Regions from separate parts of the Entomomonas asaccharolytica genome, predicted to be linked through region 3. Evidence: predicted binding sites of a transcription regulator. Region 3 holds the regulator's gene; each other region holds the start of a gene.
The links. The regulator sigma-54, encoded in region 3, starts transcription at its own class of promoters, with help from an activator protein. The targets are predictions, from matches to a motif close to ANTGGCATNNANNTTGCTNT.
Positions count from the first base shown of each region.

Region 1: glnA (glutamate--ammonia ligase) is a predicted target of sigma-54. The motif match lies at 2,278-2,297, and genes of this name have one in related genera.
Region 2: glnK (P-II family nitrogen regulator) is a predicted target of sigma-54. The motif match lies at 6,979-6,998, and genes of this name have one in related genera.

Region 1 is NZ_CP067393.1:515,817-526,464, forward strand. Features, by position in the region: gene JHT90_RS02280 (DMT family transporter) at 1-417, opposite strand, end outside; partial or broken gene JHT90_RS15370 (FAD-binding oxidoreductase) at 801-1,168, shown strand; gene JHT90_RS02285 (FAD-binding oxidoreductase) at 1,169-2,083, shown strand; gene glnA (glutamate--ammonia ligase) at 2,400-3,803, shown strand; gene mnmC (bifunctional tRNA (5-methylaminomethyl-2-thiouridine)(34)-methyltransferase MnmD/FAD-dependent 5-carboxymethylaminomethyl-2-thiouridine(34) oxidoreductase MnmC) at 3,983-5,995, shown strand; gene JHT90_RS02300 (glycosyltransferase family 2 protein) at 6,010-6,834, opposite strand; gene JHT90_RS02305 (O-antigen ligase family protein) at 6,827-7,882, opposite strand; gene JHT90_RS02310 (hypothetical protein) at 8,199-8,375, opposite strand; gene JHT90_RS02315 (helix-turn-helix domain-containing protein) at 8,481-8,780, shown strand; gene acnB (bifunctional aconitate hydratase 2/2-methylisocitrate dehydratase) at 9,191-10,648, shown strand, end outside.
Region 2 is NZ_CP067393.1:778,638-789,285, forward strand. Features, by position in the region: gene JHT90_RS03480 (hypothetical protein) at 253-588, shown strand; gene JHT90_RS03485 (TIGR04086 family membrane protein) at 911-1,948, shown strand; gene tehB (SAM-dependent methyltransferase TehB) at 2,155-3,009, shown strand; gene JHT90_RS03495 (M23 family metallopeptidase) at 3,030-3,866, shown strand; gene JHT90_RS03500 (hypothetical protein) at 3,869-4,423, opposite strand; gene nfuA (Fe-S biogenesis protein NfuA) at 4,432-5,016, opposite strand; gene JHT90_RS03510 (sulfite exporter TauE/SafE family protein) at 5,098-5,856, opposite strand; gene JHT90_RS03515 (sulfurtransferase) at 5,920-6,774, opposite strand; gene glnK (P-II family nitrogen regulator) at 7,126-7,464, shown strand; gene JHT90_RS03525 (ammonium transporter) at 7,519-8,814, shown strand; gene JHT90_RS03530 (hypothetical protein) at 8,965-9,249, shown strand; gene rpiA (ribose-5-phosphate isomerase RpiA) at 9,300-9,974, opposite strand; gene JHT90_RS03540 (OsmC family peroxiredoxin) at 10,099-10,521, opposite strand.
Region 3 is NZ_CP067393.1:2,758,233-2,768,880, reverse strand. Features, by position in the region: gene JHT90_RS12885 (NCS2 family permease) at 1-75, opposite strand, end outside; gene elbB (isoprenoid biosynthesis glyoxalase ElbB) at 159-824, opposite strand; gene JHT90_RS12875 (pirin family protein) at 996-1,706, shown strand; gene JHT90_RS12870 (DedA family protein) at 1,830-2,381, opposite strand; gene hemB (porphobilinogen synthase) at 2,616-3,626, shown strand; gene ppk1 (polyphosphate kinase 1) at 3,653-5,830, shown strand; gene JHT90_RS12855 (alpha-hydroxy acid oxidase) at 5,860-6,948, shown strand; gene JHT90_RS12850 (DNA polymerase III subunit chi) at 6,945-7,379, opposite strand; gene JHT90_RS12845 (RNA polymerase factor sigma-54) at 7,576-9,069, shown strand; gene hpf (ribosome hibernation-promoting factor, HPF/YfiA family) at 9,145-9,432, shown strand; gene JHT90_RS15270 (hypothetical protein) at 9,721-10,119, shown strand; gene ptsN (PTS IIA-like nitrogen regulatory protein PtsN) at 10,211-10,648, shown strand, end outside.

The DNA.
Region 1 (10,648 bases), 990 kb from region 3:
CACTACTACGCCAATAAAACAGACAGTAATACCAAGCCATTGCAAAGGTTTTAAGCGTTCGCTGGCAACAAAAAAGTTCAAACCTAATGCAGAGAAAATAGGCGCTGTATAAAGAAATACTGCCATATGTGAGGCAGAGGTGTATTGTAAACCAAGGGCTATAAATAAGAATTCACTGGCAAATAATAGTCCTACAACCATACCTGCTCTAGAAGTACCTTGCCATGAGGGCTGCCAACCTCCTTTAATAACTAATACAATAGCTACTAAAAAAGCAGCGATACCTGAACGTAGGCTAGCTTGTACAATAGTGGTAATATCTCCCACCACTAGTTTAATAGCGATTTGTTGTAACCCCCACGTAACACAGAGTATTAGCATTACTTGAAACATAAAAAAATCAGCAGATTTACGCATGGCACGCTCTAATGTTTGTTTTAAAAGTGGGAATACTAAAGAAGTCAGCTATAAGTTATCTGATCGTAGTTGGCTGTTAGTATTTGTTTTTACAAAGAGTTATTATGATAACTCTGTTTTATTGTAAAGACGATAGTACCAATAAGATTATTAAGCAAATGGTCATCATCTTTTAAGGTGCTTTGCTTGCAGGAAACTAATGATATTAACTATCGTCTTAGCTTTGTGTTGTTTTAATTATTAATTATCTTAGTAGGATAAAAATGAATACTCATGCTAGAAAACCGCTGCCTAACCTCTTTTTAAATGCATTGAAATTAAGTTTAGGCGATCAAGTATCTACTGCGCAGGCCATAAGAGAACATCATGGGCGTGATGAATCAATGTATGATATTTGTCCTCCTGATGCGGTAGTATTTGCGCGCTCCACAGAAGATGTAGTGAAGGTAGTTAAGTTATGTAATGAGTATGATGTACCCGTTATTGCTTTTGGCGCAGGTTCTTCCATAGAGGGGCATGTATTACCTTTTTCAGGTGGCATAACTATTGATTTTTCTGAAATGAATCAGGTTGTAGCCGTTAATGCCGAGGATTTAACCGCTACTGTACAAGCTGGCGTAACCGTAAACAATTAAATCAAGAAATTCGTCATACTGGTTTGTTTTTCCCCATTGATCCAGGTGCAGATGTTTCTATAGGTGGTATGGCTGCTACACGTGCTTCAGGAACCAATGCTGTCCGTTATGGAACAATGCGTGATAATGTGCTTTCTTTAACAGTAGTTACGGCTGAAGGTAAAGTAATACGTACTGCTAGCCGCGCTAAAAAGTCTGCGGCAGGTTATGATTTAACTGCTATCTTTGTTGGTAGTGAAGGGACTTTGGGTATTATTACAGAGGTAACGGTGAAATTGCATGTGCAACCTGAGGGGGTATCTGCCGCTATTTGTAGTTTTCCCTCAGTACAAGATGCTGTGCAGTGCGTATTTAGCACTATTCAAATGGGCATTCCGATTGCTCGTGTAGAAATTATGGATACTGCTGCGGTTAAAGCAGTTAATCAATATAGTCAACTTTCTTTACAGGAGTCCCCTGTACTATTGTTTGAGTTTCATGGTACACCAGCAGGTGTTGAAGAGCAGGCCATTATGGTACAAGAAATAGCCAAAGAAAGTGGTGGTTTGGATTTTTGTTGGGCAACTCAAACTGAAGACCGTAATAAATTATGGACTGCTCGACATAATGCCTTTTTTGCTTCTATGCAATTAAAACCTAGTTGTCGTGGAGTAAGTACAGATGTTTGTGTGCCTATCTCTAGGTTGGCGGAGAGTATTGATATCACTATTCAGGAATTAGCTAAGTCGACTATTCCTTACACTATTGTTGGGCATGTGGGAGACGGTAATTACCATGTTATTCTACTAATTGATCCACATAATCCAGATGAAATTGCGGAGATGGAGCGTATTAATCACGGTATAGTGCAACGTGCTATAGCAATGGATGGAACTTGTACTGGTGAGCATAGGGTAGGCGTGCATAAAATGGCTTTCTTAGTAGAAGAACATGGTGAGGATGCTTTGGATATGATGCGTGCATTAAAACGGGCTTTTGATCCAAAAAATATCTTTAATCCAGGAAAAATAGTGAGTTTAAGAAATCCATAAGGTTTGTTAGCTATTAGTGGAAAAACCCGTCTACTGTTTATGTTTAACCATGTTATGATAGTCAGATAATTTTATGCACTTATTTGATGCATTATATTCTTTATAAGTATTATTTTGGTGCATTATTTGGTTTTGTTATTAATAGATAAAGTGATGTAATTATCTATGTGGGTGATTCTCTATTAATAATTCAGGATGGCATATAAATTGCTATTCATTAACTAAAGTTAGTACAGGTTAATAGCCTAACAGTTTACTTGGTGTTAGATTTGCTGGGACTGCCTAAATAATCCAGCTATACTTCTTGGAGAATAATATGTCAAAAGCGGTACAACTAATTAAAGAACATAATGTAAAGTGGGTTGATTTGCGTTTTACAGATACTAAGGGTAAACAGCAACACGTTACTATTCCAGCTCATGTTGTTGATGAGGACTTTTTTGAGTCTGGACAAATGTTTGATGGTTCATCTATTGCAGGTTGGAAAGGAATTGAAGCTTCTGACATGATTTTAATGCCAGATGATAGTACCGCAGTAATTGATCCATTTACTACTGATCCTACTCTTATTTTAGTTTGCGATATTATTGAACCTTCTACAATGCAAGGTTATGAACGTGATCCACGTGGTATCGCTAGACGTGCAGAAGAATACTTAAAATCAACAGGTATTGGTGATACAGTTTTTGTTGGTCCAGAGCCAGAGTTCTTTATTTTTGATGAAGTGAAATACAAATCTGATATTTCTGGTTCAATGTTTAAAATCTATTCTGAACAAGGTTCTTGGAATACAGATTCTGATTTTGAAGATGGTAACAGAGGTCACCGTCCAGGTGTAAAAGGTGGTTATTTTCCAGTGCCTCCTGTTGATCACGACCATGAAATCCGAACAGCGATGTGTAATGCCTTAGAAGAAATGGGTTTAGAAGTTGAAGTTCATCACCATGAGGTGGCGACAGCAGGCCAAAACGAAATTGGTGTTAAATTTAATACCCTCGTTAATAAAGCAGATGAAGTACAAACTTTAAAATATGTAATCCATAATGTAGCCGATATTTATGGTAAAACAGCTACCTTTATGCCTAAGCCTTTATATGGTGATAATGGTTCAGGTATGCATGTTCATATGTCTATTGCTAAAGACGGTAAAAACACTTTTGCTGGTGATGGCTATGCAGGTCTTTCTGATACTGCTTTATACTTTATTGGTGGTATCATTAAACATGGTAAAGCATTAAATGGTTTCACTAACCCATCTACTAACTCATATAAGCGTTTAGTACCTGGTTTTGAAGCGCCTGTAATGCTTGCTTACTCAGCCCGTAATCGTTCAGCTTCTATTCGTATTCCCTATGTGAATAATCCTAGAGGCCGTCGTATTGAAGCACGTTTCCCAGATCCAGCAGCTAACCCCTATTTAGCATTTGCAGCATTATTAATGGCTGGTTTAGATGGTATTCAAAATAAAATCCACCCTGGTGATGCGGCAGATAAAAACTTGTATGACTTACCACCAGAAGAGTCAAAAGCAATTCCACAAGTGTGTGGTAGTTTAAAAGAAGCATTAGATGCATTAGATGCTGATCGTGCTTTTTTAACAAAAGGTGGTGTATTCACAGATGAGTTTATTGATGCATTTATTGAACTAAAATCTGCTGAAGAAATCAAAGTAAGAACATTCGTACATCCATTGGAGTACGATTTATACTACAGCGTTTAAGCATTTAGTTGAAATAAAATTATAGTATAGTTTTCAAGGACAATAGTTTTGCAAAAGACTAAATAAAGCAAAACCCCATAAAGTGATTTATGGGGTTTTCTTTTTTAATCATTCTCATCAATCCCATTTAAATTATTCCATGTATAATTAACGGCATATATATTTGAATATTAATAGCAATGACTAAAACAACCTATGCTAACTTAACTTGGGATGAACAAGGTCAACCTGTTTCAACTGAGTTTGATGATATCTACTTTTCTAAAACATCTGGTTTAGATGAAACATATTATGTATTTCTAAAACATAATAATTTATTAGAACGTTTTAGAAACTTAACAAATAATCAGTGTTTTGTTATTGGTGAAACTGGTTTTGGTTCTGGGTTAAATTTTTTATCTGCTTGGCAATTATTTGAAGAAACAGCACCTTATCAGGCTCGATTGCATTTTATTAGTGTTGAAAAATATCCTTTAACTAAAAAAGATTTACAACAAGCATTAAGTTTATGGGATGATTTGGCTGACTACAGTAAAGAGTTAATCAACCAATATATTGCCATTCATGAAGGTTATCAAAATTTTGTTTTTGCAAATAGCAGAGTAGTATTAACCTTATTGGTAGGTGATGTACATGAACAATTACCTAACTTAAATGCTAAAGTAGACGCATGGTTTTTAGATGGTTTTTCTCCTGCAAAAAATCCACAAATGTGGACAGATAATTTATTTAAACAGTTAGCTCGGTTATCTAAACCAGCTACATCCTTAGCTACTTTTACCAGTGCTGGTTTTGTGCGTAGAGGTCTACAGCAAGTAGGCTTTGTGATTGAAAAAGATAAAGGATTCGCTAATAAACGAGAAATGCTTTATGGCTATTTTCAAGGAATAGTAGAGACTAGACCTAACCGTCGTAATATAACACCACCTTGGTATAATCGTCTTACTGAAACTCATTTTGATAATCGAACGGCTATTGTTATTGGCGCTGGCGTGGCTGGCGCTGCATCAGCCGCTAGTTTGGCTGTTAGAGGTTGGCAGGTTACTGTACTAGAGCGTAATCATGATATTGCTTTAGAAGGATCAGGTAATGCGCAGGGAATACTCTATTTAAAATTATCAGCTCATCAAACATTGCAGTCTCGTTTGTTAATAGAGGGCTTTGGTTATACCAGACGTCTACTTGAATATTTAACCAATCAAGGTAAGTTAATTAAGGGAGAAGATTGGCAAGATTGTGGTGTATTACAGTTAGCCTTTGATGATAAAGAGCAAAAACGCCAACAACAATTAGCAGCAGCTTTTTCATCTTCATTGTTATATCCAGTGGATCAACAACAAGCAAATCAGTTAGCAGGCTTAACGGTTAATAATAATGGCTTATTTTTTCCAGAGGGTTGTTGGGTTAAGCCACGTAAGCTATGCCAAGCCTTATTAGACCACCCAAATATTAAAGTGTTGTGTAATCAAAATGTTGTATCGTTGGATTATCAAGCAACAGATTGGCGTGTTTTAAATGATGAAAATATTTTAGCAACTGCTGATATTGTTGTTTTAGCAGGGGCGGCTGATACTAAGCAATTTACAATGACTAATCAGTTGCCTATTAAAGCGATTCGAGGACAAACTACAGAATTACCTATGACGAATTGTAGTCAAGCATTATCAACGATAGTATGCAGTGATGGTTATATTTCTCCAGCTAGAGATAGTAAACATTGTTTAGGTGCTACCTTTAATTTTCATGCTACAGATTTAGTGTTAAGTGTTAAAGAACATCAAGAGAATATTCAAACACTAAAAAAAATCTCTTTGGATTTAGCTGATCGATTACATGTAGATCAGTTAGATATAAATAACTTAGCAGGACGAGCAGCTTATCGTTGCACTGCTACCGACTATTTGCCTTTAGTTGGACCTGTTGCAAATAAAGATACTTTCTTAAAAGACTATCAAGTTTTAATTAAAGATTCTAAAAAGATACCTGATATTCCTTGCCAGTGGATTAGAGGATTATTTTTAAATATAGCACATGGTTCTAGGGGGTTAATAACAGCCCCCTTATGTGGTGAAATATTAGCGAGTTGGATAGAAAATGAACCTTTTCCTATAGAGCAGGATTTAATGGAAGCATGTCATCCTAATCGATTTTATCTAAGAGAACTTAAGTATTTTAGACGTAATCAAGAATGACCTTAGGTAATTAATTATTTTGTTATTATGCGATAAGGGATTTTAAAGTTTTTCCATTTTTTCTTTTGAGATTTACTAAGAAAAAAGGTTATAGGGCTTTTTAAGATTTTAAAAAGTTTGTTAATTGAGTTAATTATTTTTACTTTTTTATAATACTTGGCGTAAAGCGTTTGATGTTTTTGTCTGATATAAGTATAAATATAGTGATAGTCGTTCTGGTTAATTATATTATTTCTTGAGTTAGATCTAATTCTATAAAAGAATAGTGACTCATCTACTCTATAAAATTTTTTATTGTCAGCAAAAAAATTTAACCAAAATTCCCAATCTTCATAACCTTTATGACACGCTAGGTCATAACCCCTATATTTTTGCCAATCAGATTTTTTATAAAGAGCAGAGCAAACGACAACATTGCGTTGTATCATTTCTTCAGGAATAGCCTTTGGAAGTTTAAAAATCCCTGTTTTTGCACCAAAAAACTCCACTTGCGAATAAATTACATCATAATCATTGGTTTCTATTATGGTTAACAATTTTTCCAAGCAATTAGGATGAATTTTATCATCCGCATCCAAAGGAAAAATATATTCAGCTTGAGCAATCTGTATAGCATTATTTCTGGCTATCACAACACCTTTATTGGTCTGCTTTATTAGTTTAATACGAGAATCTTTATTAGCCCAATTTAAACATTTATTATAACTAGCATCTAATGAACCATCATCTACAATAATAATTTCAATGTCCGTCAAAGATGATGATAAAACACTAGATAATGTTTCATCCAAATAATCTTCACAATTATAGACAGGAATGATTACCGATATTTTAGCCATAGTTAGGGTAACTTCCTTTATTTAATTGCAGCTGGGGATATTGAGAGTATTTCTTAGTGGCTAGATAAAAACTTATGGCTATAGGTAGCCATGTCATTAGCCAAATACCATTAGGTTTATCCCATAGGTAGACGCCATCAAATTGCAAAGCTATTGAGGAAAAAACAAAAATACCTAATAACGTTTTACCTAAGGTGGTATTACGATTTTTCCAAGCCTGCCAACCTGTGTGAGCCCATAAAAGTAGGTATAAAAAAAGTCCTGGTATCCCTAGACCAATACCAATATGGAGAAATAAATTGTGACTATGGGAAAATACTAATTGCTCTGATGTTGTTATTTCGTAAGGCGTGGCCAATCCAATACCAGTTAAAGGATTTTCAATGACCATATGCAGTGATGTTAAGAGAATACTAGGTCGGTAAGAAAAGCCTCTTTCGAGAAGTAAGCCATTGAAATAAATTACAAATAAAACACAAGTCAATAAAGTGAATAGGAGAAGCCAATACTTTTTGGCTGTTTTAAAATATAAAGGACTGAACAATAATAAATAGATAGCTAAACTACATATGGCTCCTCTACTTTTTGTCCAGAAAATAAAAGCTAATAATGTAAATAAAGCTAAAAAACGAATACTTTTGATAGAGTTATTTTTATTGTAGGTATAGAGATGTATTACGATAAACGCAATTCCCATTGCATAGCTAGCAATAATGGGGTTTTCTAGTGTGTTAAACCCTGCCATACGATCAGCAATAAGCGGATTGCGTATCGGCCAAAGTAACATGGCAATAAGAGCACAACCAGTTAGCAATAAACTGCTTATAAAAAGTGTATTTTCTAGTTGTTTAGGATTTTTCAGTGCCCATAGTAAATAGCCAAATATAAATAACGTAAGGTAAACAAGTCTTTTAACTGCTCTGAATTCTTGTACATTATCTGCCCAAGTAACAGTAACAGCTGCCCAAATAATTAATAAAATAAAAATCCATATTGCAGGTGTTGTTTTAATGGTTTTAATTAATAAGTGATGTTGACTAATAATCAAACAAAGGGCAGGGAGATAAATAAAAAAATTCAATAATAGGTAATAAAATTTATGGTGAATTATTGCCAATCCAAAAGTAAATATTATTAACCCATACTTAAAAAGATTATTTATAAAGGTTAGTCTTTGAGTATTACTCACCAACGATTTACTCCTTTTTTTGCGAAAAAAGACCGCTAGGGATGGCTAATGAATAGCATCCATATAAATATAGGTATTTGTTTAAATTGGTTTTATTAGGTAATGGCTATAAATATAAAACCGTTATGTCAAAATACTTTTAATTTCTTTAATAGTACTAAGTATTTTTCCCATATTATTCGTTAGAAGGTTTGTGGCACTTCATTTTTTCAAGAATTAATAGCCGCATATAGGTTCCCCCTTTTAAACCTTTGTCTTTTGCTTCTTTATCAAAGCGAAGTGCATCATCTAAAGACAAGCGTACTAAATATTCTTTATATGGTCGCTTTGCTTGTTTCAATTGAGTCGACATGACATAATTTCCTTAAGTGTTGTTAGGTTTTGTTATGTTGTAAATTATCCTATTTAATAGATTTTATTATTCATTTGAATAACAATCAAGGCAAATATATTCCTTATGAGTGTAGGGACGCGTTTAAAAGAAGAAAGATTACGTTTAAAGCTTTCTCAAGAAGAGTTTGGCCAATTAGGCGGAGTAGCGAAAATCGCTCAATTCAATTATGAGAAAAGTAAGCGTAGACCAGACATAGATTATTTAGAAAAAATTTATAAAAATGGTGTTGATATTTTGTATGTGGTTACAGGTAGAAGAGATGATTTTTCTAAAGATGAAGTAGAGTTAATTAATTTATTTAGAGAAGCCCCTCTAAAGAAGAAAATAATTATCCTCAATCTTTTATCAGAAAGTAGTGATTAGTATTTTATAGGTTTTTTGTTTAAATCATTAAAATCATACTAATAAATAATAGTTACTATATAAAAAATTAATAATAGATCAGGGAATTATTAGAAAATTTGTTGTCTATTAAGATGTCTCACTGTTTGTAGGCAAAATCATATTATTTTAAGTGTAAGGATTTTCAATAATACGAAGAAGAGTCTATTGTTATGCTTACTTAACTTTATTTGCATATTGTACTAAAATAGTAGAGATCAGGTTCTTTTGTAGCATAGAAGCTGTTTTCAAAGCGTCACGAGTATTAGCTTGGAACCCTCTTTATTCCACGTAAAACTTTGAAAGCAGCTTCCTAGAAAGGGTCTTAATGGGAAAGTTGGAAATCCTAATCATAAATTATCCAGCCTAAGAATCACAAAGAGGGTAAAACCGTGCTAGAAGCTTATCGTAAACATGTAGCCGAACGTGCTGCAATGGGAATTGTTCCTCAACCACTAACTGCTGACCAAACAGCACAGCTAGTAGAATTATTAAAAAATCCGCCAAAAGGTGAGGAAGCGTTTTTAGTAGACTTAATCAGTAATCGTGTACCACCAGGGGTGGATGAAGCAGCTTATGTAAAAGCTGGATTTTTATCAGCTATCGTTAAAGATAAAACAATTTCGCCATTAATAAATAAAGAGTTAGCTGTTAAGCTCCTAGGTAGTATGCAGGGTGGCTACAACATTGGTACTTTGGTTGAGCTTTTAGATGATAAAGAGCTTGGTGAATTAGCAGCAGAGCAATTAAAAAATACTTTATTAATGTTTGATGCATTCCATGATGTGGCTGAGAAAGCAAAAGCAGGTAACGCAAATGCTAAAGCCTTATTAGAGTCTTGGGCTAATGCAGAATGGTTTACTTCACGTAAAGCATTACCAGAAAAAGTAACTATTGCTGTATTTAAAGTACCTGGTGAGACTAATACAGATGACCTTTCACCTGCTCCTGACGCATGGTCTCGTCCTGATATTCCTTTACATGCCTTAGCCATGTTAAAAATGGCTCGTGATGGCATTGAACCTGTTCAACCAGGTAGTGTTGGCCCTTTAAAACAAATCGAAGCTGTTAAAGCTAAAGGCTATCCAGTAGCTTATGTGGGCGATGTGGTAGGTACTGGTTCTTCTCGTAAATCAGCTACTAACTCAGTGTTGTGGTATTTTGGTGAAGATATTCCTTGTGTACCTAATAAGCGTGAGGGCGGTTTCTGTTTTGGTACTAAGATTGCTCCTATTTTCTATAATACAATGGAAGATGCTGGTGCGTTACCTATTGAGTTCGATGTATCAAATCTTAATATGGGTGACTTAATTGATCTTTATCCTTACCAAGGTAAAGTAACTAAGCATGACAGTGAAGAAGTAATAGCAACTTTTGAGCTAAAAACTCCTGTATTACTAGATGAAGTACGCGCAGGTGGACGTATTCCATTGATAATTGGTCGCGGCTTAACAGAAAAAGCGCGTGCAGAATTAGGCTTAGGCCCTACAGACGTATTTAAGAAACCAGAAGTACCTGCTGATTCAGGTAAAGGTTTCTCTTTAGCACAAAAAATAGTAGGTCGTGCCTGTGGTTTAGTGGGAGTTCGTCCAGGTACTTACTGTGAGCCAAAAATGACAAGTGTAGGTTCACAAGATACAACTGGTCCTATGACCCGTGACGAGTTAAAAGATTTAGCCTGTTTAGGTTTCTCTGCTGATTTAGTGATGCAATCATTCTGTCATACAGCAGCTTATCCAAAACCAATTGATGTAACAACTCAACATACCTTACCTGATTTTATTCGTAACCGTGGTGGTATTTCATTACGTCCTGGTGACGGTATCATCCATAGTTGGTTAAATCGTATG
Region 2 (10,648 bases), 1.3 Mb from region 3:
ACAATACTGGTAGCTATTTGTACAGTATTTTTATTTAATATTGAAACTAAAATTAGATTTATTATTTATAGTATTGTTTATACTGCAATAGCGTATGTAGTATGTGTATTACTTTTAATCTTTGCATATCACTATTATAAATAATATAAGATGTTGTAATAATATTTAGCTGATTTAACTAGTTATTCAAACCTTGAAAGAGTATTTTAATTAAATAGTTAGCATTTTGCTTTATTAAACGAAGGTTAAGTAATGAAAAAATTATTCTTATTAAGTGGCTTAATGGTTATTTTAGCTAATTTTTCCACTTATACACTAGCAGCGGGAATAGACAAGGAACGTTGTACTTTTAATGATATTCCCCTTTATGGCAAAGTTAAGATTGTGGACAGTGATGCTGATATTACAGTACAACGAGTTGAGACTGCTGCTGATATAGATATAAAATTAAATGATTCGCCTGCCCATTGTGGAGAGTGGCATTTTGTTGAGCAACAAGCAGATTTTACCATTGAGTATGTACCTGATGGGGCGGATATCAAAATTAGAGAAGTGGATATTGACCCTGGTATTAAGCAACTCAATTAAGGTAATTAGCTTTGCTAGTTAATAAAGTAGGCTAATCAGTAATAATAAACGCTTAATAATAAAATGCTAAATGGCTTTTTGAATCCTATAAAAATGATTATAAACTCATGATTGTTCACTAAAAGTCTTATTACAACCGCGCCAAACGTATAATTCGCCTAACTTCACATATTGTTAAACTGCTTCTGTTTAGATTTAAAAGGCTTGAATTAATTTAACTCTCTGTAAGTAATTCTGTTTCACTTTCAATCTAACAGTAATTATTTTCAATTAGTTCAGTAAGTATTTTCTAAAGTTTAATAAATAAGTTAAGGGTGAAAACATGATAGCGTATGAAGCGGAAGCAAAAAGAGTTTCTTGGGGTAGTATCATTGCTGGTTTGGTAACAGTACTTGCAGTATCTATATTGTTTTCTACATTAGGTACTAGTCTTGGATTTGCCGTTTTGTCTCCTAAGTCAGATCAACCATTTGAGGGTGTTGGTATAACAATGCTCATTTGGACAGTGCTAACGGTAGTAGTAAGTTTAGCAGCTGGTGGTTTCGTAGCAGGTAGATTAGCAGGTATTGAAGGCAAAATTCACGGCTTTTTAGTTTGGGCTACTACATTAATAGTTTCAGTTATTCTTACTTCCATGATGCTATCAAGTGCAGTTCAAATGGCTGGCAGCACTATTGGCGCAGTAGGTTCTGCCACTGGTTCAGTAGTTTCAGGTGTTGGTTCTGTTGTAGGCAGCAGTGTAACAACAGCAGCAAAAGGTATTGAAAAGATTTTTGAAAGTATCAATATCGATACCGATGTTTCTGGCCAAGAACTTCAACAAAACATCAAGCAAGCATTACAAAATAGTGGTGTTGATGCGTTACAACCTAATTACTTACAAAACCAACTTAAAAAATCAGCAAAAGATGTACAATCAGCTGTTAAGCAAATAGCGCTTAATCCTGATGATGCTGATAAAGTGATTGATAATTTATCAAAAACTTTAAAAGAAAGAGCTGATACAGTAACAAGTAAAATTGATCGTGAAGATGTGGTTAGAGCAATTAGAAATAATTCTAATCTTTCTGATGATGAAATTAATCAAATTGTTGATAACTATATTGAAGCACGTACCGAACTTCAACAAACTATTGAAGAACGTCTGCAAGATACAGAAGAATTAATTGCTGAAGCTAAAGCAACTTATCAAGATATGAAAGTAAAAGCAATTGAAGCAGCAGATCAAGCAGCTAGTGCAGTTGCTAAAATAGCTTGTTGGTCATTTATTGCTTTACTATTAGGCGCTATCGTTAGTACCTTAACTGGTTGCCTAGGTGTACGTTATTATGCACGTGTTTATAGAAGAGAAGTTGTTTAATAACTTCCTCTTTATTTAGTAAAAAAGCCTGTTTATTAACAGGCTTTTTTATTTTTAAAAATATAATAAGATGTTAGGTGCTTTATAAGCCATTCTTTCAATTAATTAATGGAATAGTTACCCCTAATAACCTACAATTGTAGTCAACTATTTTTGTGTAAATAGCTATTGTCTTATTTTTATAAATACCAGTAATAGAGGCAGCAATGGAAGGATTATTTTGCTATAAAAAAATGCCAGTTTGGACAAATACCACTATACCTAAAGAATTTAAAGAAAAGCATAATACTCAACAAGGAACATGGGCAAAATTAGCTATATTGCGAGGTTCATTAGAGTTTGCAATATTAACGGAACAAGGTGATATGATCGAGCAGTTTAGTTTTTCTGCTGATAATCAACCACCTTTTATAGAACCTCAACAATGGCATAAGATAATTAGTTGTTCAAATGATTTAGAATGCCAATTAGGATTTTATTGTAAAGCAGAAGATTATAGTCATAAAAAATATGATTTAACTAAAACCCATTCTGAAGTTTTAGAAGCTGCAAAAATTGTTAAACCCTGTAAAGCATTAGATTTAGGTTGTGGCGGTGGTAGAAACTCTTTGTTTCTTCATTTATTAGGGTTCGATGTTACTGCTGTTGATCAAAATATTGATCGTTTACAAGAAGTGGTTACTAAAGAAAATCTACAAGGTATTAAGGTAGCGCCTTATAATATTAATGAAGCTACTATTACGGATAATTATGGTTTTATTTTTTCTACTGTAGTGCTTATGTTTTTAGAAAGAGTGCGTATACCTACTATTATTCAGAATATGCAGCAACATACAGATCAAGGTGGTTATAATTTAATTGTTTCTGCAATGTCTACAGAGGATTTTCCCTGTCCTGTTTCGTTTTCTTTTACCTTTAAAGAAAATGAATTAAAAGAATATTATCAAGGTTGGGAAATTATTAAATATAATGAGAATATTGGCGAGTTACATAGAAAAGATGAAAATGGTCAACGAATAAAATTACGTTTTGCTACATTATTGGCTAAGAAAATAAATTAAAGCATAAGTATTAGGATAAGATGATTAGAGCAATTATATTTATTAGTAGCTTGTTATTGAGCACTGTATGCTATGCAGAAGGTTTTATAACAAGATTGTTAAATAAACCTGTGCAAGGTGGTGTTGCAGTAATAGCTTTAGATAAAGAAACGGCTAAGCCTAATGTTTATTATAAAAATAAACCAGTGTTGGTTCTCCATGAAGATAATAAACAATGGATAGCTGTAGTAGGGATTCCTTTAACTACCAAAGCAGGCACTGAAAGTATTACTGTTAAAGGACAACAAGGTAGTTATACAGTAACTTTTACAGTGGCTCATAAAGATTATCGGGAACAACATATTAAGCTAAAAAATAAGCAACAAGTGAACCCTAATGAGCAGAACCAACAACGCATAGCTAAAGAATTAAAATTACAGTTAGCAGCTTATCAGCAGTTTTCTAATCGAATTCCTAGCAATGTGATGTTCGATCTACCTGTTACAGGTAGGTTATCTAGTCCCTTTGGTTTACGGCGTTTCTTTAATGGTGAAGAGCGTAACCCCCATTCTGGTTTAGACTTAGCTGTGTCTCAAGGTACTCCCATTAAAGCACCTGCTGATGGCGAAATTATTTTAATAGGTGATTATTTCTTTAATGGTAAGACAATCTTTATCGATCATGGGCAAGGTTTAATTAGTATGTTTTGCCATTTATCCGCTATAGATGTAAAACTTGGGCAACAGGTTAAAAGAGGTGAGGTAGTAGCTAAAGTAGGTGCTACTGGAAGGGCAACAGGGCCACATTTGCATTGGAATGTGAGTCTAAATGATGCTCGTGTTGATCCTGCTATTTTTATTGGTAAGTTTCAGCCTTAGTATTATTTATCTGTTAGCTCAGAAACTGCCTTATGCAGTGCTTGGATATTGCTATAATAGGCTTTTTCGTATTGGCTCTGAATACTAGGTTGCTGATTTTGTTTTTCATTACCTAACAATGTAGAGTCTTCTGGATTAATCCATATAAAGTTATAAATTTGATTACGAATATATTTAATCACTGTATCGTCATTGTTAAGCATCTCATTTAAAATTATATTATGACGATACAAGTTTTCTGCATAATTAGCGACTTTTGCTAGGTAATCTTGTTTATTTTCAATCCCTAGCAAATGAGAGCTTTTAAATGGTTTCAAGGTATGAAAAGGTAATCGATAAATTGAGCACAGCCTATCAATCAACCGATGTAGAAAAAAATGCTGTTTTAAACAGTTTGGATCTTTTGCAAACTCCCATACTAGTTCGATAGTACAAACACGGTCTATTTCATAATCAAATAAATCACCACTCTGGTCATTTTCAATGAATTGATCAACAGCTTTATCTAAATCAGTACTATAAGCCCATTTTCTGATCACATTTTCATCAAAATGCATATATATTCCTAATAATACGCATTTTCTCTATTGCTATGATCAGTTACATCTCTAACAGCAGTAAGTTCTGGAATACGTTCAAGTAGGGTTTTTTCAACGCCTTCTTTCAGTGTAGTATCAACCATACCACAACCTTGACAGCCACCACCAAATTGTAAAATAGCAATATTACCCTCTACAATATCAATAAGGCTAATATGCCCACCATGGCTGGCAAGACCTGGGTTAATTTCGGTTTGTAAATAGTATTCAACACGTTGATTAAGAGGACTGCTTTCATCAATCATAGGTACTTTAGAATTAGGTGCTTTAATCGTTAATTGTCCACCCATGCGATCTTCAGCAAAATCTACTACTGCATCTTCTAAAAAGGGTTCACTAACTGCATCAATCCAAGCAGTAAATTTAGCTAAACCAAGTACTCTATCAGAAGGGTCTTCTTCACCAGGACGACAATAAGAAATGCATGTTTCTGCTTGTGGCGTACCTGGTTGAGTGATAAATACTCTGATACCCACATCTTTATGGTCTTGTTTAGCAAGTAAGCTGGCTAAATAATCCTGTGCCGCTTCTGTAATATTAATACTAGACATAATGACTCCTAAGTTATTGTGTTTAGTTTACGCTACTATACGGTTTTTATAAAGTCCTAGTGTTTTAGTAGGAATAATTTGTTACTTTATTAATAATAATAGGCCGCATATCATTAAAAAGCAGCCATATAAGATTTTTAATAATTTTGGGGGTAATGCATAAGCTAACCTAACCCCAAGGCCAACGCTAGTTAAACCACCTAATGCAAGGGGTATACCGACAGCCCAATTAACTTGCCCATGTAGTACATACATAAATAATGAGGCCAGTAAGCTAGGCAGTGCTAATGATAAAGCAAGGCTTTGTGCAACTAATTGTGCTAGGCCAAAGACTAAAGTAAGTACGGGGGTTGCGATAGCACCTGCGCCTACTGCAAAAATACCACCTAAAAAGCCACAAGTTCCGCCTAATACAATAAACCAGATAAATCCGTAAGGTGATTCTTTACTTCCTAAAACGGCCTTTTTGCGGAATAAGGCATGTGATATTGAATAGATAGCTAAACAAAACATAAAGATAGCAAATATGTTTTGTAATTTATTGGCTTGTAAAGTAAGTGCTACATAAGCACCTAGAAAAGATAGAAAGAAACTAGGAATACTTAGCGAAAGCGCATAACGTATATTAATTTTATCGCGTTTATGATAGTTGCGCAGCGATAATATGACATTAGGTACTACCATAATTAGCGCAGTACCTTGCGCCATTTGTTGATCGAAACCAAAGAAAATAACTAATATTGGAATAACAAGCAGTCCACCACCGATTCCAAATAAAGCACCCAAAAAACCGACACAAGCCCCTAATAAAAAGTCTAGTAAGAAGGCCATTAGTGTCATTACATTATTCCTAGCAAATTTTAGTATTGTATTATTTCTTAATAACAATCAATTATCTTTAAATTAATCACCCGTTGCAATAGGGCGTTGGGGATCATTAATCCATTCACTCCAAGAGCCTGCGTAAAGAGGAACTAATGGATAGCCAGCAAGGCATAAAGCAAATAAGTTATGGCATGCTGATACACCAGAACCACAATAAGCAAACACTTTAGCAAGAGGTTTATCCTTAATTAATGTTTGAAAACGTTGTTGCAATTTAGGGATAGTTAAAAATAGACCATCATTATCCAAATTTTCCATAAAGTTAGCACAAGTTGCACCAGGTATATGACCAGCAATAGGGTCCATTGGTTCCACTTCACCGCGAAAGCGAGGTAATGCTCGAGCATCTAATAGAGTTAATTGATCATCACCTAACTTTTTCTCTAAGTCATTGGCATTAATTAACAAAGTATCATCAGGTTGGCCTATAAAGTTACCAATATGGACTGGCGATTTATCACTCGTAATAGGTAAACCTGCTGCTTGCCATGCTTTAAAACCGCCATCTAATAGGAACACATTATCTCTTTTCCCTAACCAAACTAATGACCACCACATTTTACTAGCAAACGGGCTAGGGCCATTATCATAAATAACCACTTTACTATCATTATTTAAACCACATTGGGCTAGTTTTTCTATTAGTAGATTGGGATCAGGTAAAGGATGACGACTGGTTTTGCCTTTTATAACGGGGCTAGAAAGGTCTTTATCTAAATCAATAAAAACGGCATTAGGAATATGGCCTGCTTGATAGGACTGCTCACCATAACTTGTATCCTCAAGTGAAAATCGGCAATCAAAAATTATTAGATTTTTATCATTTAAATGTTTAGCTAGTTTTTCACAATTAATCAGTTGAGCAAGAGCCATTGTTTTTCTCCTCTAATTTTCTTTGTCAGTAATATACCTATTCACAATAAATAGATCACTGTAAATTTTAAGTTTACATAATGACGCACCAAAATAACTAGTTTTGATTCTTTATATTGCACCAAGAAGATGCAAAATTTATCAGCAGACATAAAAAATATATTAATAATCAATGTCTTGTATATTGTGTAGGAAATATTATTTATTGGCAAGCTTTCTGCAATAGACCAATTAACAAGTAACTTTTACTTAGTTTTTAATTTTTTAAGTACTAAACAAGTGCATATATAGGATAAACTGTACAGCGGGGTTTCTCTCCTGTACGGTTTATCTAGCCAGAGGAGAGTTTGAATGAAATTAGTAACTGCGATTATTAAGCCATTCAAGTTAGATGATGTAAGAGAATCACTATCTGAGATTGGTGTCCAAGGTATTACTGTTACTGAGGTAAAGGGCTTTGGTCGTCAAAAAGGCCATACTGAACTTTACCGTGGTGCAGAATATGTGGTTGATTTTTTACCGAAGGTAAAAATTGAAATAGGTGTTGCCGATGACCAGCTTGATGCTGTGATTGAAGCAATTAGTAAAGCTGCCAACACAGGCAAAATTGGTGATGGTAAGATTTTTGTAACAGCTTTAGAGCAAGCCATTCGCATCAGAACTGGTGAAACAGATAATGATGCTATCTAAGTAATTGTCAGTGCAGGAGAAACCCCCATGTTATCTTTCCGTAAATTATTCGGAATGGCTTGCCTATTGGCGTTAGCCACTCCCATTGCCATGGCACAAGAAACCACAAAGCTCGATAGTGGCGATACTGCCTGGATGCTTATCTCAACAGCACTTGTTCTTTTTATGACTATTCCTGGCCTTGCTTTATTTTATGGCGGTATGGTTCGCGCTAAAAATATTCTATCAGTGATGATGCAATCATTTGCTGTAACAGCATTGGTGACCATTCTATGGTTTATTTATGGCTATAGTATTGCTTTTAGTACAGCAGGAATGGAGGCAGGTGTCACTAACTTCAATTCATTTGTGGGCAGTTTAGATAATTTATTCTTAAAGCAATTAGGCCATGATAGCTTAAATGGTACTTATCCAGAAAGTGTGTGGATTACCTTTCAATTAACCTTTGCCATATTAACCCCAGTACTTATTGTCGGTGCTTTTGCTGAGCGGATGAAGTTTTCTGCTATGTTAGTGTTTATGGGTTGCTGGTTTACTTTAGTGTATGCGCCTATTGCTCATATGGTATGGGGTGGCGATGGTGGCCTTATGCATGAATGGGGAGTAATTGATTTCGCTGGTGGTACAGTGGTGCATATTAATGCAGGTGTTGCTGGTTTGGTAGCTTGTTTAATGCTTGGTAAGCGTAAAGGTTATCCATCATCAGCTATGGCGCCCCATAATTTACCCTTTACTTTAGTAGGCGCAGCAATGTTATGGGTTGGCTGGTTTGGTTTCAACGCTGGCTCAGCAGGTGCCGCAGACACCTCTGCTGGTATGGCGATGTTAGTTACGCAAATTGCTACTGCCGCAGCAGCGTTAGCATGGATGGCTTGTGAATGGATTATTCATGGCAAACCAAGTGCCTTAGGTATTGCTTCTGGGGTAGTGGCTGGCTTAGTAGCTATTACACCTGCGGCTGGTACAGCAGGTCCTGCGGGTGCATTGGTAATTGGCTTAGCCTCTGGTGTTATTTGTTTCTTCTGTGCTACTACGCTAAAACGTAAATTAGGCTATGATGATTCTCTGGATGCCTTTGGTGTGCATGGTATCGGCGGTATCGTAGGTGCTATATTAACAGGCGTTTTTGCAGCACCTATGCTGGGTGGTTTTGATGCAGGTGTTACTAATATAGCTCACCAAGTCTGGATACAAACACTAAGTGTCATCGTCACCATTACTTATACAGCTATTGTTACCTTTGTTATTTTATTTATTATTGATAAATTAATGGGATTGCGTGTAACAGAGGAAGAAGAGGTAATTGGTTTAGATCTTTCATCGCATAATGAACGTGGTTATAACCTATAATAATTAACGCGTGATATGTGAAAACGCCCAGTGTTTGCTGGGCGTTTCTATTTCAGAAAATTATTTTATATAAAATTGAACTATTTTATTGAAGAAATGACTCAAATTATTTTATATTATTAGAAAATTCACGTGATTAATGGGGTGCTTATGATTGATGATGATTTAGAACAAGAAAGTGACGATGATATTGAAGAACAAGAAGATGAGGCTGTAGACGCTTATAATGGTCCTGATAGTGATGAGGCAGAAGACATTAATGAGCAAGATGAGATACCTACAAGCAATAAAAAGGTAGGTAAACCAGCCGCTGAAGAGGAAGAGTTGCCTAGTATAGAGGCAAAGCAAAAAGAACGTGATGCGTTAGAGCGTGCTATGCAGGAGTTTCTTGCTAAAGGTGGTAAGATACAAACTTTGGATTCTGACAATAAATAGAAAATCACATTGCTTGCTATGGGACTGCATAGCAAGCAATAATAACAGTATTAGGCTGTAAGCAATTGAACACCTTTATCTTGTGTTCCTAAGAATAATAAATCAGCAGGTCTTTTAACAAATAGTCCATTACAAACAACACCTGTAATATCATTAAGTTTCATTTCTAAATCTTTGGCTTTGTTGATAGTTAGGTTGTGTACATCAAGTATCACATTACCATTATCGGTAATAAAGCCTTCGCGGTAAATTGGGTCGCCACCTAATTTAACGATTTCTCTGGCCACGTAACTACGGGCCATGGGGATGACTTCAATAGGAAGAGGGAACGCACCTAGTGTATCAACAAACTTACTTTCATCAGCGATACAGATAAAATTTTTGGCAACAGCAGCGATAATTTTTTCTCGAGTTAATGCTCCGCCACCCCCTTTAATTAATTCGAGATAGCGATTAACTTCATCTGCACCATCAATATAAAACTCTAATTCAGCGACACTGTTTAAATCATAAACTGGGATACCATGTTTTTTTAACCGTTCTGCAGATTGTTCTGAACTGGCAACAGCACCTTCAAAATCCATTTTATGATTAGCTAGTAAATCGATGAAATAGTTAGTTGTAGAACCTGTTCCAATGCCAATAATGCTGTTTCTTTCTAATTTAGGCATCAGGTAGGACATGGCAGTTTGAGCAGCAGCTTGTTTTAATTGATTTTGTTGCATAGTAGTACCCTTCTGTCAGTGAGGTTTTTTAAATATTATAGCAGATAACCTTGATTATATAGGTAGTAGATACCGTAATAACTCATAAATGTTTGATGGTTGTTTGGGTATTTAGCTTAATTTGTTAAATTAATTCGTAATCCACACTAATTTCGGCTTTTAATAATCTGCTTACAGGGCATGTTTTAGCAGCAGTTATTGCCATTTCTGCAAATTGGTCTTTACTTATGTTAGGTATTCGAGCTTTTACAGTTAGATGAGAGTGAGTCATGGTCGATGAATCAAAATCTATGGTCACTTCTGCGCTAGTTTCAATATAGTCTGCAACTAAGTCAGTTTTTTCAAGTAATTCAGTTAGCATTAACGTAAAACAATCAGCATGAGCGGCTGCTATCAATTCGGCAGGATTAGTAGCTTGTTTATGGCCATCATCAAAATGAGATACAAATGAATAAGGCGTATTGTAGATTTGTTTGCTTTGTGTAGTTGTTACACCTTTTCCTTCAGCTCTTGATCCTTCCCATATAGCAATGGCAGACTGTTTCATGCTGTAGTTTCCTAAGTTTTTAGAAGTATCTTTGCTGTATTATTAAACATTTTTAGATTATTAAACAATGATAAATTTGGCTTAAAACGAATATAAAGTGGTTTATCAGGTATACTTATGTATCACT
Region 3 (10,648 bases):
AGTCGTAAAACCAGCAATTATTTCAGTTCTAATAGTGGTATTGTTAGCCTTTAATTTAAATAGCTTTTCTAGCATGATAGTGTCTCAGCTAATGAATGGATAGAAACAGTACAAAGTAAAAAGCCTCCTAAGAAAGGAGGCTTAAAATAATAATTTAATTATTGAAAATCAGTAAGTTGTAAAACGCGTAGCACCAATTTTCTGATACCAGGCGCAATATCACCAATAGATCTCCCTAGCATATAAGCAGGTGTTGTAACCAGTTTATGTGCTTTATCTTCTACAATATTATCCACTGTACAATCTTGATGAATCGCCCCCATTTTTTCTATTTCAGCTGCTGTATTAGTATCTTTACCAATCGTGCAAATAATACCTCTACCGTATATTTTAGGGGCTAAATGAGGAGCTATACAGATTAGCCCGATTGGTTTTTCAGCTTTAGCAAAAGCTTGGGTGGCAGCTAATACATCAGCATTAACTGTGCAGTCAGCCCCTTTAAAAGCAAAGTCTGAAAGATTTTTAGCAGCCCCAAAACCACCAGGAATTATAAGCGCACCAAAATCATCTACATTAAGTTCAGTGATATTTTTTATATTACCACGCGCGATACGAGCGGACTCCACTAGCACATTACGGGTTTCAGCCGCTTCTTGTTGAGTGACATGATTAACAACATGGGCTTGATTAATATTGGGAGCAAAACATTGTACTTCTGCACCTTGCTCACTTAAATAAAGTAACGTTAGGGTAGACTCATGAATTTCACTGCCATCAAAAACCCCGCAGCCTGCAAGGATTACAGCTATTTTTTTAGTTGGCATAGTAGCTCCTTTTAAATGAAGGTATGGTCGGCTGAGTGATTATTATAACAAAAGATAACAACAGGGATTATTTAATTAGTTAATTAATTACAATACATTGTTCCATTTTTGATAATTGTTTTAAATAAAAAAAGTATTATTATTGTCATTAATGAAACTTTGGAGGTTGATATGTTAAATACTATATTACATAAAGCAAATGAACGTGGTCATGCTCAACATGGTTGGCTAGACTCTTATCATAGTTTTAGTTTTGCTAATTATTTTAATCCTGAAAAGATAAATTTTGGTGCTTTACGGGTGATTAATGAAGATAGAGTGTTACCTGGTGAAGGATTTGCTACGCATTCTCATAATAATATGGAAATTATCTCCATTCCATTATCTGGAGCATTGGAGCATAAGGATAGCATGGGTAATACTTCTGTTATTCAGTCAGGTGAAATACAGGTAATTAGTGCAGGCACAGGTATTTTGCATAGTGAATATAATGCAAGCCATGAAGAATTAGTGCATTTCTTACAGATTTGGATTATCCCAAATCAAAACAATGTAACGCCACGTTATCAACAAATTAAATTTGATGAGAAGCGTTTAAATGAGTTCCAACAAATTGTGTCGCCAAATCCAAATGATGAAGGCGCATGGATTCACCAACAAGCATGGTTTTCGCTAGGGCATTTTAATCAGTTAGCGCCTATTGAATATAAGCTGCATGATAGAAACAATGGTGTTTATGTATTTATTATTCAAGGTGAAGCAATGGTTGGAGATAGTAAACTGCTAGATCAGGATGCATTAGGAATTACAGGGGAAACTGCTGTAAAAATTACACCTGCAAAGACAGATACTCGAATTCTGTTGATCGAAGTACCTATGTAACACTTGATAACGCAAGGATGCGTTATAGAGCTATTGTTGTACATTTTTATACATCGTTGAATAGCAATTTTACTGTCTATAGCTATTTGCCTTGTCGAAAATTGTATAACAATAGCTAGAGTATTATTGAGGGGATTTTCTATTTTTTATAAATCGTCTGATCCATAAGAAAAGAGCAAGCACAACAATACCGCCTAAGAATATAAGCTCATAGTCTTTTAAATAACTCAATACAATGGTGCCAAAATAGTAAGAGGTACTACCTAATACAATCGCCCATATAATAGCGCCTATGCCATTAAGAATTATATAGCGTTTTGGGGAGTAACCAGAGATACCAATGGCAACAGGCATAATCGTACGTAGCCCGTACATAAAACGGAAAGTAAGTACCCATAAATCAGGGTTCTTTCTAAAATAGATTAGTGCTTTATCAGCAGACTTTTGCCATTTTGGTCTTTTTTGTAAAAGGGCAATACCATAGTATCTACCTAAAAAATACCAAAGTTGATCGCCACAATAACTGCCTATAAAAGCTACAATAATAACTGTTTTTAAGTCTAAAAATTCGTGAGCTGCCGCAATACCAGCTAACACGAGAATGGTTTCACCTTCTAAAAACGTTCCTATAAATAAGGCTACATAGCCATAATCGTTAAGCAGTTGTTCCATCATATGATGATCTTATTGTGAATAATAATAGGTTATAACTTACCAGTATAAACAAAAAAGTCCTATGGTATTGTAAGATAAATCGTGACAAAATCTAACCTATTGTTCATAAAGTATTTAAAAATATTTAATTCCCTACAGAATACAACAGATTGAAGTAGAATAATAAGAGGATTATGCATTAATTTGCTAAATTAAGCGTATAATCGAAGAAATTTCACTGATTAGGAGGCAGAGGTGTCTTTTTCTTATTCCAACCGATTATTTCCAGCTACTAGATTACGCCGTAATCGCTTTGATGATTTTTCAAGACGATTAGTCTGTGAACATCAATTAACGGCTAATGATTTAATCTTGCCAGTGTTTGTTACGGAAGGAAAAAGTTACCGTGAAGATGTGTCTTCTATGCCAAATGTGCAAAGGCTATCCATTGATGAGTTGTTAAAAGAAGCTGAAGAGTTAGTGGCATTAGGTATTCCCGCCATTGACTTATTCCCCGTGATAGACCCTAGCAAAAAAACAGAGGATGGGCGTGAAGCTTGGAATCCCGATGGATTAATTCAACGTACTATTCGCGCTTTAAGACAAAATGTACCTGAATTGGGCGTTATCACGGATGTGGCGCTAGACCCTTATACCACCCATGGTCAAGATGGTATTATTGATACAAATGGCTATGTGATTAATGATGTAACCATCGAGGCATTGGTTAAACAAAGTTTATCTCATGCTGAAGCGGGCGCACAGATTATTTCACCCTCCGATATGATGGATGGTCGTATTCAAGCCATTCGAGAAGCTTTTGAAGTTGCAGAACTCCATACCACAAGATTGATGGCGTATTCAGCTAAATATGCCAGTGCTTATTATGGGCCATTTCGTGATGCATTAGGCTCAAGTGGTAATTTAGGAAAATCCAATAAGTTTAATTATCAAATGGACCCTGCTAATAGTGACGAAGCATTGCATGAAATTGCCCTTGATTTGGCAGAGGGTGCGGATATGGTAATGATTAAACCAGGCACTCCTTATCTTGATATTGTGTATCGGGTAAAACAGGCTTTTAAAGTGCCTACCTTTGTATATCAAGTAAGTGGTGAATACGCCATGCAGATGGCGGCTATTAATAATGGTTGGCTGTCAGAAAGTATTATTATGGAAACGTTAGTAGGCTTTAAACGAGCGGGAGCTGATGGAATTTTAACTTATTTTGCTAAATACGCCGCTAAGCAACTAAAAAATAGTTAATATTTCTGAAAAGGTTGGAAATAGTGATGAGTACCAAAGATAAAAAGAATCAAGAAATGGTGGAAGCAAAAGTTGTTGAGATTGTTGATGGAGTAATTGAGCCTGCTAATCAGGAAGGAACATCCATTAATCTTGACGATTATAGTTTGTATTTAAATCGCGAATTTTCACTGTTAGAGTTTAATATACGCGTACTAGAACAATCGTTGGATGAGACGTATCCACTGTTAGAACGCTTAAAATTTTTATTAATTTTTTCCAGTAACTTAGATGAGTTTTTTGAGATCCGTGTTGCGGGTCTGAAAAAGCAGGTCAAGTTTTCTCGTGAACAAATTGGTGCGGATGGGTTATTGCCTCGGCAAGTGTTAAAACAACTAAACACGGTTGTGCATCAACAAGTAGAGCGTCAGTATCGCATTCTTAATGAGGTTTTACTGCCTGCTTTAGCAGAACAGAATATTCGGTTTATTCGTCGGCGTCATTGGAATACAAAAATTAAAGCGTGGGCGCGTAAGTTTTTTAAAGAAGAGATTGCCCCCATTGTTAGCCCGATTGGGTTAGATCCTACCCACCCGTTTCCGCTGTTAGTGAACAAAAGCCTAAACTTTATTGTGGAGCTAGAAGGCACGGATATGTTTGGTCGTAGTTCAGGGTTAGCCATTATTCCTGCACCTCGATCACTGCCTAGAATTGTTAGAATTCCTGAATCAGTGGGTGGAGCAGGTGATAATTTTGTGTTTTTATCTTCTTTGATTCATGCCCATGCAGATGATTTATTCCCAGGTATGCAGGTAAAAGGCTGTTATCAATTTAGATTAACCCGTAATGCTGATTTATCCGTCGATGCTGAGGATGTAGAAGATTTAGCCCGCGCATTAAAAGGTGAGTTGTTTTCCCGTCGTTATGGTGATGCCGTACGCTTAGAAGTAGTGGATGCTTGTCCTGAGCATTTATCTAATTATTTAAGTGAACAATTTAGCCTTTCTAAAGAGGAACTATATAAAGTTAATGGTCCTGTAAACTTAACGCGACTGTTTAGTATTACTGGTTTAGCAGGCCATCCAGATTTGCAATCCAAACCTTTTTCACCTGTTATTCCCAGAGTTTTACAGAAAAAGAAAGATAATTTGTTTGCTACCTTATCAAAGATAGATGTGCTATTGCTGCATCCTTATGAATCTTTTACACCTGTGGTTGATTTTGTAAGGCAAGCGGCAAAAGACCCAAATGTGTTAGCCATTAAACAAACCTTATACCGTACAGGAGCAAATTCTGAGGTGGTAGATGGTTTGGTGGAAGCGGCTCGTAATGGTAAAGAAGTGACTGCTGTTATTGAATTGCGTGCCCGTTTTGATGAGGAATCAAATTTACAATTGGCTACCCGTCTACAAGAAGCGGGTGCTATTGTAACCTATGGTGTAGTAGGCTTTAAAACCCATGCGAAGATGTGTTTAATTTTACGTCGTGAAGGAGAAGAGTTACGGCGTTATGCTCATTTAGGTACGGGTAACTATCATGCAGGTAATGCCAAGTTATATACAGACTATAGTTTATTAACGGCTGATGTGGCGTTATGTGAAGATTTACATAAATTATTTGGTCAACTAATCGGTATGGGTAAAACACAGCGGATGAAAAAATTACTTTATTCGCCATTTACCTTGAAGAAAAACTTATTAGAAATGATTAATCGTGAAGCGGCTGCTGCAAGTAAGGGGTTGCCTGCTCGTATTATTTTAAAAATCAATGGGCTAACTGATACTAAAATGATTCGAGCACTTTATAAAGCCAGTCAGGCTGGGGTGAAGATAGACTTAATTATTCGTGGTAAGTGTTGTTTAAGACCAGGAATAGTAGGTGTTTCTGAAAATATTCAGGTGCGTTCAATTATTGGTCGTTTCCTTGAGCATAGCCGCGTGTTTTATTTTTATAATGGTGGTGAGGAGAAAATCTATTTATCCAGTGCAGATTGGATGGAGCGCAATTTGGATATGCGGGTAGAAACCTGTTTCCCCATCGAGGGCAAGAAGTTAACCACTCGGGTTAAGAAAGAGTTAGATATTTATTTAAGTGATAATACCCACAGTTGGATTTTACAGAGCGATGGTAGTTATATTCGCTCCATACCAACAGGTAATCAAATACCTAAATCAGCGCAACAGATTTTATTTGAGCAGTTAACCAATCAAGGTAATAGTCGCTAGCTACTTTATAGGAAATAATGGGAGCATTTATGCCTTATTCGATCATACCGCCACAGTTATTCTCAGTAGAAGATTATGAAAAAAGTGCAGCTAAAGTCATCGATCATATTGCATGGAGTTATTTAGTAGGGGGTAGTGGTGATGAGCTTACGCTTGAATGGAATAAGCAAGCATTTCAGCGCATCCAATTACAAGGCAGGGTGCTAAATAATTTTGAAGGGGCTAACACTAAACTTACTTTATTAGGTAATACCTTACCATTTCCTATTCTTTTAGCACCTGTGGCATGGCAAAAGTTATTTCATAAGGATGGTGAATTGGCTACCATGCAAGCAGCTTCTGCAATAGGTGCTGGGATGGTGGTAAGTACAATGGCAAGTACTTTATTAGAAGAGTTAGCTGAACAAGCCACTAAACCCTTATGGTTTCAACTTTATATCCAAGCTGATCGAACTTTTACTGCCGAATTAGTAAAACGTGCTGAGTTAGCAGGTTATAAGGCTTTAGTATTGACGGTTGATGCACCTATTAGTGGGGTACGCAATCGTGAGCAGCGAGTTAATTTTCGATTACCACAAGGCGTATCTTCAGTAAATTTAGAGGGAATGCATGTGGTAAATAACACCGCTAATTTGTTAGAAAGCCCCCTATTTTCTGGTCAGCTTGCTAGTGTACCTACATGGCAAGATATAGAGTGGTTACAATCAATCACCTCTTTGCCCATATTACTGAAAGGAGTCACCTCTGTAGCGGATGCAGAACAAGCTATTCAGTTAGGTGTTAATGGGTTGATTATTTCTAATCATGGTGGGCGTGTATTAGATACGTTGCCTGCTGCAATTGAACTTCTTCCAAGAATAGCAGAACATGTGGCGGGTAGAGTACCCATCCTTATGGATGGTGGTATTCGTCGCGGTACGGATATTTTAAAAGCGCTGGCCTTAGGAGCAAATGCAGTATTAGTGGGTAGACCCTATATCTATGCCTTAGCAGTAGCAGGTGCAGTAGGTGTTGTACATTTAATAAATATATTGCGGGCAGAGCTAGAGGCGGCAATGGTGCTAACAGGTTGTCGTACCTTAGCAGATATTAATCCTTCAGTGATTTGGCAGTCTTAAATTTTACTGAGGTTGTGATACTGTACATTATATTGGGCAGTATTATAAAAGCGATAATTGGCTCGTGCTTTATCTTTTAGCATAGAGTCATCAATTACAAACTCAGCGATACGTGTAAATTGTTGGTGGTGCTTTGGTATTTCAAAACTTAAATTAATTAACAATGGGTACTGAATAGTTTGATAATCTAATGTTTCGAGTCCTAATGTAATGGGACTACTAGGATTATCCTCTAATAAATCATGAGGAATAAAGCTATCAGCTTTAAATTGCCACAATAATTGATTTAATTGTTGTCGTTGTTGTTCATTTTGACAATGAACATAGATATTACCCAACTGTGACCATGCTTTATTGATAAGACGACAACTGAATAATAAACAATCGTCTATAGTAGCAGTGGGTAGGTTATAAAAATCTACTTTAAGCATGATTAATAGATAAATAACAATAAGGTTAAAAGAAGGGATTGAATATAACTATTTATACTACTATATATTTTAAATAGATGCATCAAAGTTATTTTTATTATGCTGGTTGTTTCATTTTTCAAGCATGTTATTATTTGAAGAATAAAAAAACAGGCATATAATTTGCTTAAAAGTATAAAAGAGATATTAATTTGTTATGAAGCCATCGTTAACGCTAAAGATAGGACAGCAACTGTCGATGACTCCACAGTTGCAACAAGCCATTAGGCTTTTGCAATTGTCTACTGTAGATTTACAACAGGAAATCCAGGAGATATTGGAGTCAAACTCCATGTTAGAACAACAAGAAGCAGGCGAGGATTTCGATGATAATAATTTATTAGGTGAGGAAGACGTTTTAGTCAATCCAACCAGTCAGGAAATTAGTTTTAAAGATAATCATGAGGTGGCAGTTAACGAGCCAGAAAAGGATACAGTAGCAACTGATGTGATTCCTGAAGAACTACCCGTAGATACTGATTGGGATGATATCTATCAAAGTAATGTTAGCCATTCCCACGGTGATGATGACGAGGCTGATTTTACTAGTTATACCTCTGTAGGTGAAACCCTGCAAAGCCACCTATTATGGCAGCTCAATGTTGCCCATATGAGTGATAAAGATAAAACCATTGCGGTTAATATTATCGATTGCATTAATGAAGATGGCTATTTAGAAGAGTCTTTACAGGAAATTCATCAAGGTTTAGATGAATCATTGGATACCGACTTTGATGAAGTGGAAATGGTACTTCATTGCATTCAACAGTTTGATCCGCTAGGTATTGCCGCCAGAGATTTAAAAGAGTGCCTATTACTGCAATTAAAAGGGTTATTTGATGACCATGCTTATTACCAACAAGCGGTTGAATTAGTTGCAAATCACTTAGATTTATTAGGTTCTAAGGACTATAGCCAATTAATGCGTACCATGAAGATTAAGGAAGATGAATTAAAGCAAATAGTGATGCTTATTCAACATCTTAATCCTAAACCAGGGGCACAAATTGAGTCGAAAGAGCCAGAATATATTGTGCCAGATATTATCGTGCGAAAAGAGCGGGATCATTGGATGGTTGAGCTAAACCAAGAAGCTATTCCAAAGCTGCGGGTTAATCCTCAATACGCTAGTTATGTACAGCGCGCCAATAATAGTTCAGACAATACGTTTTTAAAGAACCAATTACAAGAAGCCCGTTGGTTTATAAAGAGTTTGCAAAGTCGTAATGAGACTTTAATGAAAGTAGCCACGCAAATAGTTGAACATCAACGTGGCTTTTTAGAGTATGGTGAAGAGGCAATGAAACCACTCATTCTTTCATCAGTGGCTGAAGCGGTAGGCATGCATGAATCTACTATTTCACGGGTAACTACTCAGAAATATATGTATACTCCTCGTGGTATTTATGAATTGAAATACTTTTTTTCAAGTCATGTCAGTACTTCTGAGGGTGGGGAGTGTTCATCAACAGCTATTCGCGCTATGATTAAGAAACTAATAGCGGCAGAGGATCCGAAAAAACCTTTAAGCGATAGTAAACTAACTACGATGCTTGAGGATCAGGGGATACAGGTAGCCAGAAGAACCGTAGCTAAATACCGTGAGGCGTTAGGTATTGGTTCATCTAGTGAACGTAAGCGATTAATATAAAGAATTGCCAATCCAAGGCAACTTACCTTATGCCTAACGTGGGTATAAGTAATTAAAAATGTTAAGGAGAAATTTATGCAAATTAACATTAGTGGTCACCAACTTGATGTTACCGACGCACTACGCAACTATATTGATGAAAAGTTTGCTCGTCTTGAACGACACTTTGATAAAATTACGAGTGCGCAAGTGATTATGAGTGTTGAAAAGTTGAATCAAAAGGTTGATGCAACGCTTCAGTTAGCTGGTGGTGAGGTGGTTGCTGGTGCGGAAAATACAGATATGTATGCTGCCATTGATGCATTAGTTGATAAGTTAGATCGTCAATTAATTAAATTTAAAGAAAAACATCAAAAACACTAGATAGTTTATACAAAGCTGAGGTTTGAACATAAGATGTACAAGAAAAAAGTGACAGATTATGAAACCAAACTTCAGCTTGTTACAGTCAGTAGTTTAGTTATAACCTTATGTTTGTTGCCTCTATTAATTTATTTACTTTCCATTAATTTTGTTCAATTTCTATTATTTCTTTGTTCGTTAAGTTTCCTAATATATTTATCTTTTAGTCTAATAAAAAGTGATGCTATTAAACCAATTACAAAAATAATATGGTTGGTTATTGCTTGTTTCTTTTTTGTTCAATTTTATATGCTATGCAATAGCAGTAGTAAAGCTGATCAAGTAATTACAACGGTTATATTAGGAACTGTATTTGCTTATGCTGTTCCTATGCTATTGGGTACAGCAGATAAATACTTTATTAGCTTTTTAAAAAGAAATTGTATTGATACAGAATTTGAGATAGATAGTTATGAGGCTGCTGAAGGTGGCGAAATAGCTGTTTTTAATACAGATACTGAGCGCCCTCATTATGCACGGTATGTTTATTGGTTGCTTAGTTTTGTTTTACTAATAACCATTTTGCTATTTATTTTCTTTAGTGTGGTGAGTGATTTTCGAGACAAAGGTTTATATATAGTATTAGTTATTGTATTTAGTTTTGCTTTAATATATACCCTTAAAAAGCTAAAGAATTTTTATGATTAAAAGTTGTCTATAAAAATTGATGTATTCTCCGCAACTATTTATTTAAACTGTTATGTTTAATTAAATAATAATTGGTAATGTAGTATTTTATATGATGCAACTAAAAGAATTTCTAACACCTGCACAAGTGTTAGTTGATGTTAATGTAACCAGTAAAAAACGTGCATTAGAAGTAATAGCAAAAACAGTAGCAGCCACTTGTGCTAGTGTAGATGAGCAACAGGTTTTTGACCAACTAATAGATCGGGAAAGGCTTGGCACTACAGGTTTTGGTAATGGTGTAGCTATTCCCCATTGTCGTATGGAAAGTTGTGAAGAGCCGATAGTTGCTATAATGAAATTAGCGACAGGTATAGATTTTGATGCAGTTGATGATCAGCCAGTAGATATTTTGATAGGCTTAGTTGTGCCAGCAGAGGCAACGGATGAACATTTACAATTACTTAAACAAATTGCTGAATTATTAAGTAATAGCGAGTTATGTAAGCAAATAAGAGCTACTACGGATAATCAGCAGCTTTATCAAATA